DNA from 3 places in the Bradyrhizobium sp. KB893862 SZCCT0404 genome. Region 1 is predicted to be linked to each of the others. Evidence: predicted binding sites of a transcription regulator. Region 1 holds the regulator's gene; each other region holds the start of a gene.
The links. The regulator LexA, encoded in region 1, represses DNA repair genes until DNA is damaged. The targets are predictions, from matches to a motif close to TGTTCNNNNTGTGTTCNG.

Region 1 (3,278 bases):
ATCTTCCATGACAATCCAGGCGGCGCAGGATGAATCATCCTGCGCCACGGTGTTTTGCCTCTGCGCTCCCACTCGGCTAGAACTCTCGCCGCCGATTTGCCGAACGTGCTCTGCAGGAGTTCTCACCCGTGGCCCTGATGCCGGTATCCGACGCGCTTGCCGCCGTGCTCGCCGGCGCGGAGCCCCAGCCTGAGGAAATGGTCGCCCTCGATCAGGCCTTCCACCGCGTGCTCGCTCGCGACGTCGCGGCACGGCGCACGCAGCCGCCGGAGGCGATGTCGGCGATGGATGGCTACGCGGTGCGGGCTTCAGACGCGGCGACAATCGATTCCCAGCTGACGGTCATCGGCGAGGTCGCCGCCGGGCGCCCGTTCGCAGGATCGGTCGGCACCGGCGAGGCCGTGCGGATATTCACCGGCGGCGTCGTGCCCGCCGGCGCGGATGCCGTGGTGATCCAGGAGGACACGGTCGCGGACGGCAAGCGCATCACGATCAAGGAAGCAGCGCTTCCCGGACGCCACATCCGGCGGGCCGGCGTCGACTTCGCCGAGGGCGATGTGCTGCTGCGCAAAGGAACCAGGCTCACCGACCGCGACCTGGCGCTTGCCGCCGCGATGAACCATCCGCAGCTCCCCATCCACCGGCGCCCGAAGGTCGCGATCCTCGCCACCGGCGACGAGCTGGTCATGCCGGGCTCAGCGCCCGGCCCCGGCCAGATCGTCTATTCCAACGGTTACGCCCTGCACGCGCTGGCGCGCCAGGAGGGCGCGGATACCATCGACCTCGGCGTCGCCGCCGACACGCTGGACGCCACCACATCAGGCATCCGCCGGGCCCGCGAGAGCGGCGCCGACATCCTGATCACGACCGGCGGCGCCTCGGTCGGCGACCACGACCTGGTGCAGCAGGCGCTCAAGGCCGAGGGCATCGCGATGTCGTTCTGGAAGATCGCGATGCGGCCCGGCAAGCCGATGATGCACGGCCGCATCGGCGCCATGCGCGTCATCGGCCTGCCCGGCAATCCCGTGTCGTCCTACGTCTGCGCTTTCCTGTTCATGGTGCCGTTGATTCGCGCGTTGTCGGGTCGTTCGGTGATTCACCATCGACGCGAACGCGCCGTGCTCGGCCGCGACGTCGGCGCAAACGATGTCCGCGAGGACTATCTGCGCGCGCGCCTGGAGCTGCGCGACGACGGCACGCCGATCGTGCTTCCGGTCAATCATCAGGATTCCTCGCTGCTTGCGAATCTCGCTGCGGCACAGGCACTTCTCGTGCGCGCGCCGTTCGCGCCCAAGGCCGAAGCCGGCACGCCTTGCGAGGTGCTGCTGCTGCCGGTCTGAGCGCCGTCAGCCCACGTGTTCCGCGAAGTTTGCCGCGTTCACGGTAAATTAAGCAGTTGCGGAACATGTATCGAACATATAGTGTCCGTTCATGATTTGTTTCGAGCATGTAGCGGCTTATAGCTGAATTCAGCGTCTCGGAATCGAACGACATCAACCGGGGGATTTTGGTCGAGATGTTAACGCGCAAACAATACGAGCTCCTGCGATTCATCAGCGAGCGATTGAAGGAAAGCGGCGTGCCGCCCTCCTTCGACGAGATGAAGGACGCGCTCGATCTGCGCTCGAAGTCGGGCATCCATCGCCTGATCACCGCGCTCGAGGAGCGCGGCTTCATTCGGCGCCTGCCCAACCGCGCGCGCGCCATCGAAGTGATCAAGCTGCCCGAGCTGCAGGCCGCCGCCGGCAACCGCCGCGGCTTCACGCCGAGCGTCATCGAAGGCAATCTCGGCAAGGTGCGCACGACATCCAGCCCGGCCGCCGACGAAGGTGAACGTCCCGTCGCCGTGCCGGTCATGGGCCGCATCGCGGCCGGCACGCCGATCGAGGCGTTGCAGACCCGCAGCCACACCATCAGCGTCCCGCCCGACATGCTCGGCTCGGGCGAACACTACGCGCTCGAAGTGCGCGGCGATTCCATGGTGGAAGCCGGCATCCTCGACGGCGACATGGCGCTGATCCAGCGCAACGAGAGCGCCGACACCGGCGACATCGTGGTGGCGCTGATCGATGATGAGGAAGCTACCCTGAAGCGCTTCCGCCGCCGCGGCGCCTCGATCGCGCTCGAGCCCGCCAACGCCGCCTACGAGGTCCGCATCCTCCCGCCGAACCGCGTGAAGATCCAGGGCAAGCTGATCGGCCTCTACCGGAAGTACTGAGCAGTATCCGGACAAGCGCACAGCGGTTGTCCGGAAAGGTCATGCTCAGCCAATAGCGAGAGCATCCGGGCGTCGCCGGTTGGCGACGCGCATCAACGATTGGAGCGGATCATTGTCCGCTCCGGCTGGATAGTCTTTCTGGTTCTGCACAGATTATCCGGCCACCTCTCCAGCGCTACATCCTCGGCACGCCGCGCGGAGCACGCATCGCTCCGCAAGGTCTTTCAGAAGTCGAGGAGACAACATGCGCAAGATCGTCCTGAGCATCGTCACGATGGCGCTGATCACGGCATCAGCCTCGCAAGCCGTTGCTGCACCGTCGCATCATGTCCGCAAGACGGCGCCGGCGACGGCGAGCGAGCAAGCCCGCAACGCCCGTGCCGCGCTTGCACAGCCATCGCAATCCGCCTGGCAATATTCCGGCTGGTCGGCGCCGGCAGGACGCTGACACACCCTGCCGGAATGCACGGGAGCGGACTTTGTTCCCAGTGGAGGCGGGAAAGATATTGTGATGGCGGCCTGCGGACCCAAGCCGCAGATTTGCCTACAACCAAGCAGACGCTTGCGGGCTTCCACTCTGATAGAGGCCTGCGCCTCGATGAGAGGCGCGGGTTGCTATCTTCGAATGAGGAGCACCCCGATGTGTGACTACAGCCTGCACGCCGTTGCGACGCGTCCCGCGGAAGTCGGCGAGACCATCGTCACGACAACATTCCGCGGCACCTCGACGCGCGGCTTCGCTTCCGAAGCCGACATGTCCGTCGCCGTATGCCTGCTGCCGGGAACGGAGCTCGCCTTCGCCGACAACGTCCGTTACGACAATCGCTGGATCTGGACCCGCACCATCAACTCCCGGGTCGGCAAGTTCGGCAAGATCGATCCGAACATTCCGGATCGCCATCACGATGCAATCGAATTCCCCGACGGCAAGTACGTGCTGGTGACGCAGCTCGTCGAGGGGCAGCGCGCAACCGTGCTGCAATTGCCGGTCACCCAGCCGCTTGGCGAACGTGAACAGAAGCCGCAGACCATTGCCGACAGGCCGACGATCACACGTCTG
Region 2 (3,278 bases), 120 kb from region 1:
AGGCGTATTTCGCCCCGAACTGGACCGTCAAGGGCGAGTACCTCTATCGCAGCCTCGGCGGCGAGACCTACTTCTCGGGCGCCCTGCCCACCGGCACGCTCAACTTCCACACCGTGCAGGTCGGCGTGAACTATCACTTCAACGGCCCGGTCGTCGCGAAGTACTGAGCTTCGTCTCCGACGCACCATCGTTACGAAAGGCCGGCCTCGCGCCGGCCCTTTTGTTTTTGCGCGCGTAGCGATAGACGCCGGCCGGCCTCTCGCGTTTTCCAGGAGCTGTGGCGTACGAGTGACACAACCTTAGGATTCAATAATGTAAGGTTGCAGCATTCGTTTGGGTCGTAGCGTCGGCTGCCGTTCCTGTGGAAGGCAGCCAAGTGAAATGGAACTGGGGAATTCAGATGAAGAAGATCTTGCTGGCCTCGGCCAGCCTGTTCGCACTCAGCGCGTTGACACCGGCTTCGGCGGCCGATCTTGCGGCCCGCCCCTACACCAAGGCGCCGGTCGCCGTGGCCTCGATCTACAACTGGAGCGGATTCTATATCGGCATCAACGGCGGTGGCGCCTCGAGTCGCAACTGCTGGGACGTTAACAATATCTTCGGCGTTCCCGGTCCGGACACGGCTGAAGGCTGCCACAACGCGACCGGCGGCATCGTCGGTGGCCAGATCGGCTATCGCTGGCAGTCGGCCAACTGGGTGTTCGGCCTCGAAGCCCAGGGCGACTGGGCCGACCTGAAGGGCTCGAACACGAGCCTAGTGCTCGCACCGCTGGTCAACCAGACCAGGATCGATGCGCTGGGTCTGTTCACCGGCCAGATCGGCTACGCCTGGAACAACGTGCTCTGGTACGTGAAGGGTGGCGCGGCCGTCACGCACGCCAAATACGACGGTCTGGTGGGCGGCGTCGTCCTCGACAGCGCAAGCGAGACGCGCTGGGGCGGCGCGGTCGGCACCGGCCTCGAATTCGGTTTCGCGCCGAACTGGTCCGTTGCCATCGAATACGACCATCTGTTCATGGGCCATCGCAACGTCAGCTTCACGATCCTCGGCGTCAACGACCGCATCGACCGCATCAAGCAGGACGTCGATATGGGCACCGTCCGCCTCAACTACACCTTCGGCGGCCCGGTCGTCGCCAAGTACTGAGCAACGCTCAGCGCCCTCGCGTTACGAAAGGCCGGCCTCGCGCCGGCCTTTTTTCCTTTGCGGGCATGGTCCAGCGCAGTTCCTGCTGCCAGATGCCGCCAGAGCGCCAACATTCCGTTGACGATTCGCAACTCCCTCTGGAAATCCGTCTCCGTTCTTCCTACGTTCGCTGCCATACCCATTGGCGCCGATCCCGGTTCCGGGCGAAGCGCGCCTTTTTTGTTGGCGCGATTGCGCACCTTTGGGCTTCCTTGAGGGCAACTCGGATGGATGAAGTGATCAAGGCGAAGCGCCAACAACAGAACGCCGGCTCCAGCCAGCGCGCAATTACGATCCGCGGCGCGCGCGAGCACAACCTCAAGAACATCGACGTCGAGATTCCCCGCGACAAGCTGGTGGTGTTCACCGGCCTCTCCGGCTCCGGCAAATCCTCGCTCGCCTTCGACACCATCTATGCCGAAGGCCAGCGGCGCTACGTCGAGTCGCTCTCGGCCTATGCCCGCCAGTTCCTCGAGATGATGCAGAAGCCGGACGTCGACCAGATCGACGGCCTGTCGCCGGCGATCTCGATCGAGCAGAAGACCACCTCGAAGAACCCGCGCTCGACTGTCGGCACCGTCACCGAGATCTACGATTACATGCGCCTGCTATGGGCGCGCGTCGGCGTGCCCTACTCGCCGGCCACGGGCCTGCCGATCGAGAGCCAGACCGTCTCGCAGATGGTCGACCGCGTGCTGGCGCTGCCCGAGGGCACCCGCCTCTATCTGCTCGCCCCCGTCGTGCGCGGCCGCAAGGGCGAGTATCGCAAGGAGCTCGCCGAATGGCTCAAGAAGGGCTTTCAGCGCGTCAAGATCGACGGCACCTTCCACGAGCTGGCGGAGGCGCCGACGCTCGACAAGAAATTCCCGCACGACATCGACGTCGTGGTCGACCGCATCGTGGTGCGCGCCGACATCGGCCAGCGCCTCGCGGAGAGCTTTGAGACCGCGCTGAAGCTCGCCGAGGGCCTGGCCGTCGTCGAGTTCGCCGACGCGCCCGCGGCCGCCCCTGCAGAAGAGAAAAAGAAGACCGCAAAAATCCACGACAAGAGCGGGCCCGAGCGCATCCTGTTCTCGGAAAAATTCGCCTGCCCGGTCTCCGGCTTCACCATTCCCGAGATCGAGCCGCGCCTGTTCTCGTTCAACAACCCCTATGGCGCCTGCCCGGCCTGCGGCGGTCTCGGCGTCGAGCAGCATGTCGACGAGGACCTCGTCATTCCCGACAAGGACCTGTCGCTGCGCAAGGGCGCGATCGCGCCCTGGGCCAAGTCGTCCTCGCCCTATTACGAGCAGACGCTGACCGCGCTCGGCAAGCATTACAAGTTCACGGTCGACACCAAGTGGAAGGATCTCGCCAAGAAGACGCGCGATGCGATCCTCTACGGCTCCGGCGAGGACGAGATCAAGTTCTCCTACCAGGACGGCGTGCGCTCCTACGACACCAAGAAGCCGTTCGAGGGCGTCATCACCAACATCAACCGCCGCTATCGCGAGACCGAGAGCGAGTGGGCGCGCGAGGAGCTCGCAAAATATTTCCACGACGTGCCCTGCGGCGGCTGTAACGGTTTCCGCCTCAAGCCCGAGGCGCTCTGCGTCAAGGTCGGCGGCAAGCATATCGGCGAGATCTCGGAACTGTCGGTCAAGAAGGCCGGCGAATGGTTCGAGGGCGTGCCGGAGGCGCTGAACAAGCAGCAGAACGAGATCGCCGGCCGCATCCTGAAGGAGATCCGCGAGCGCCTGACCTTCCTGCTCGACGTCGGCCTCAACTATCTGACGCTGTCCCGCTCGTCCGGCACGCTGTCCGGCGGCGAGAGCCAGCGCATTCGCCTGGCCTCGCAGATCGGCTCGGGCCTGACGGGCGTGCTCTACGTGCTGGACGAGCCCTCGATCGGCCTGCACCAGCGCGACAACGCGCGCCTGCTCGACACCCTCAAGAGGCTGCGCGACCTCGGCAACACCGTGGTCGTGGTCGAGCATGACGAGGACGCCATTCGCCTCGCCGACTACGTGCTCGACATCGGCCCCGGCGCCGGCATGCATGGCGGCAACATCGTCGCCGAAGGCACGCCCGCCGAGATCATGCGCAACCCGAA
Region 3 (3,278 bases), on a different contig from region 1:
AGCGTGTAGGGCGTGCCGACCAGCGCGAACAGCCCGATGGTCTTGAGATCGACGCCGGCTTCCCGCATCCACACCAGCAGCGTCGAGCCCGACAGCGCCAGCGGCAGCCCCGAGGAAAAGCCGAGGAACAGTACGATCAGCACCCGCGGCTGCAGGTAAACGGCCAGACTCTCGCGCCAGGAGGTCGCAGGAGCAGAAGTCGCGTCGGAGGAGGTCGCGTCGGGTGCGGTCATGGGGTGGTGTTAGCAGATTCTGGCCGCGATGCCTCGTCTCCCTCTCCCCGTTCTTACGGGGAGAGGGCGGGGTGAGGGGCCTCTCTCCACACATGCGGTGGTCGCGAGACCTGTACCCCCTCACCCGGATTGCTGCGCAATCCGACCTCTCCCCGCAGGCGGGGAGAGGTTAGCAAATCACTCCCCCGCCTGAAGCTTCCGCGGGAACAGCTCCGGCGCGGTCGCCACCAGGCGCGGGCCTTCCGCCGCCGTATCGCTCTTGCTGAAATCGAGCTCCTCGATCCGGCCGGCGCGCTTCTCGATCTTATCGGCGGAGATCAGGATCTGGCGGACGTCCTCGTTCGCATCGGAAAAATGTTTCTGCAGCTTGACCACGCGATCCCTGAGACGACCCAAATCGTCGCCGAGCTTGATCACTTCGGTCTGGATCTGGTCGGCGGCATCGCGCATGCGCGCGTCCTTCATGATCTGCTGCATCACCTGGATCGCCAGCATCAGCAGCGAAGGCGAAACCAGCACGACGCGGGCGCGGTAGGCCTTCTGGATCACGTCGTCGAAGCCGTCGTGGATTTCCGCGTAGACGGATTCCGACGGCACGAACATCAGCGCCATCTCCTGGGTCTCGCCGGTGACGAGATACTTTTCCGCGATGTCGCTGACATGCTTCATCACGTCGCCGCGCAGCCGCTGCGTGGCGACGCGCCGCTCCTCGTCGGTGCGGGCGTCGTGCAGCGCGGTCATCGCCTCCAGCGGGAATTTCGCATCGATGCAGAGCGGGCGCTGGTCGGGCAGGAACACGACGCAGTCGGGCCGCTTTCCGGTCGAGAGCGTGAACTGGAACTCGTAGGAGCCCTTGGGGAGACCGTCCTGGACGATCGCCTCCATTCGCGCCTGCCCGAAAGCGCCGCGCGACTGCTTGTTGGCGAGCACGTCGCGCAGGGTGGTCACCTGCGTGGTGAGGTCGGTGAGGTTCTTGTGCGCGTTGTCGATGATGCCGAGCCGCTCGTGCAGCGCACGCAGGCTCTCCATGGTGTTGCGGGTCGAGTGTTCCATCGACTGGCCGACCCGGTGGGTCACCGAATCCAGCCGCTCGTTGACCGCTCGCGCCATCTCGGCCTGGCGGCCGGCCAGTGCCTGGGTCATGGCGTCGGCCCGGCCGGCGGCCTCGCTCTGGGCGTGCAGCACCTGGGCGAGGCGCTCCTCGAGCTCGTCGGCCCGGATCGCGTTCGCCATGGCGAGTTCCGCGCCGCGCCGTCCGGATCTGGCGATCACGACCGCAATCACCACCAGCAGGATGAGGACGAGGGCCCCGAAGCCGATCAGCGCGTCGATCGTGCGCACCGGCCAGTCGCCCAGCATGAAAATGATCTCGTTCATGGCAGCCCTTCTAGCCGATTCGCGGGAATCCGCGAACGAAGAGGGAACGTGCGGGGTTAATGCCCCCCTAATTTTTATGGTTAACCAAAGGTGAAGTTTTATGGTTAGCGGAGGGTTAACGGGGTTCCTCGCCGCATTGACCGCATCCGGCGCGGGGCTTAAATCGCGGCCATGGCCCTCAGAGAAATCATCATCCTGCCCGACAAGCAGCTGCGTCTGGTCTCCAAGCCGATCGAGAAGGTCACGCCGGAGATCCGCAAGCTTGCCGACGACATGTTCGAGACCATGTACGACGCGCCCGGCATTGGCCTGGCCGCGATCCAGATCGCGCAGCCGCTGCGGCTGATCACCATGGACCTCGCCAAGCGCGACGAGAACGGCGAGACCACGCCGCTGCCGCGCGTCTTCATCAATCCGGAGATCATCGCCTCGTCCGAGGAGCTCTCGGTCTACGAGGAAGGCTGTCTCTCGATCCCCGAATATTACGAGGAGGTCGAACGGCCCGCGAAGGTGCGCGTGCGCTTCACCGACCTCGACGGCAAGGTGCACGAGGAGGATGCCGAGGGCCTCTACGCCACCTGCATCCAGCACGAGATCGACCATCTCAACGGCGTGCTGTTCGTCGACTATCTGTCGAAGCTCAAGCGCGACCGCGTGATGAAGAAGTTCGAGAAAGCCGCCAAGCGCGCGGAGTAGCCAAGCCCTCCGCCGTCATGCCCGGGCTTGTCCCGGGCATCCACGTTCTCTCGCGCCGCGGGCAGGAAAGAACGTGGATGGCCGGGACAAGCCCGGCCATGACGAGTACCTTGCTCGCGTCCGAGGATTGTCTCGCCACATGCCCCTCCGCCTCATCTTCATGGGCACGCCCGATTTCTCCGTGCCGACGCTGCTCGAGCTGGTCGCGCATGGCCACGAGATCGCGGCTGTCTATACGCGCGCACCGAAGCCGGGCGGGCGACGCGGCCTGCAATTGCAGCCGACCCCGGTCGAAGAGGCCGCGCGAAAACTCGGCGTGCCCGTGCTGACGCCGAAGACGCTGAAGACCGAGGAAGCGCTGGAAGAATTTCGCAGCTTCGACGCCGATGCCGCCGTCGTCGTCGCCTACGGCATGATCCTGCCGCAGGCGATCCTCGATGCGCCGAAACTCGGCTGCTACAATCTTCACGCTTCGCTACTGCCGCGCTGGCGCGGCGCCGCGCCGATCAATCGTGCGATCATGGCGGGCGATGCCGAGAGCGGCGTCATGGTGATGAAGATGGATGTCGGCCTCGATACCGGCGACGTCGCCATGGCCGAGCGTCTTGCGATTACCGACACCATGACCGCGCTCGATCTGCACGACCGTCTCTCCCGCCTCGGCGCGGATCTGATGGTCCGCGCCATGGCGGCGCTCGGGCGGGGTGGGCTGCAGCTGAAAAAGCAGAGCGAGGACGGCGTCACCTATGCGGCCAAGATCGACAAGGCCGAGGCGCGGGTCGACTGGACCAAGCCCGCGCACGCGGTGCTGCGCCACATCCACGGCCTGTCGCCATTTCCCGGCGCCTGGGCCGAGCTCGACAATGCGCGCGTGAAGATCCTGCGCTGCGAGCTCGCCAAGGGATCGGGCGAGCCGGGCGCGGTGCTCGACGACCTCCTTACCATCGCTTGCGGCGAGGGCGCGATCCGCAT

Region 2: uvrA (excinuclease ABC subunit UvrA) is a predicted target of LexA. The motif match lies at 1,300-1,317, and genes of this name have one in related genera.
Region 3: JQ617_RS17735 (DNA recombination protein RmuC) is a predicted target of LexA. The motif match lies at 1,642-1,659, and genes of this name have one in related genera.

The regions. Positions count from the first base shown of each region.
Region 1 covers NZ_JAFCLT010000001.1:1,119,665-1,122,942, reverse strand. Annotated here, with positions in the region: gene JQ617_RS05635 (molybdopterin molybdotransferase MoeA) at 129-1,340, shown strand; gene lexA (transcriptional repressor LexA) at 1,517-2,218, shown strand; gene JQ617_RS05625 (hypothetical protein) at 2,463-2,666, shown strand; gene JQ617_RS05620 (hypothetical protein) at 2,859-3,278, shown strand, end outside.
Region 2 covers NZ_JAFCLT010000001.1:1,242,670-1,245,947, reverse strand. Annotated here, with positions in the region: gene JQ617_RS06240 (outer membrane protein) at 1-167, shown strand, start outside; gene JQ617_RS06235 (outer membrane protein) at 401-1,147, shown strand; gene uvrA (excinuclease ABC subunit UvrA) at 1,414-3,278, shown strand, end outside.
Region 3 covers NZ_JAFCLT010000003.1:782,374-785,651, reverse strand. Annotated here, with positions in the region: gene JQ617_RS17740 (AmpG family muropeptide MFS transporter) at 1-233, opposite strand, end outside; gene JQ617_RS17735 (DNA recombination protein RmuC) at 411-1,610, opposite strand; gene def (peptide deformylase) at 1,782-2,306, shown strand; gene fmt (methionyl-tRNA formyltransferase) at 2,446-3,278, shown strand, end outside.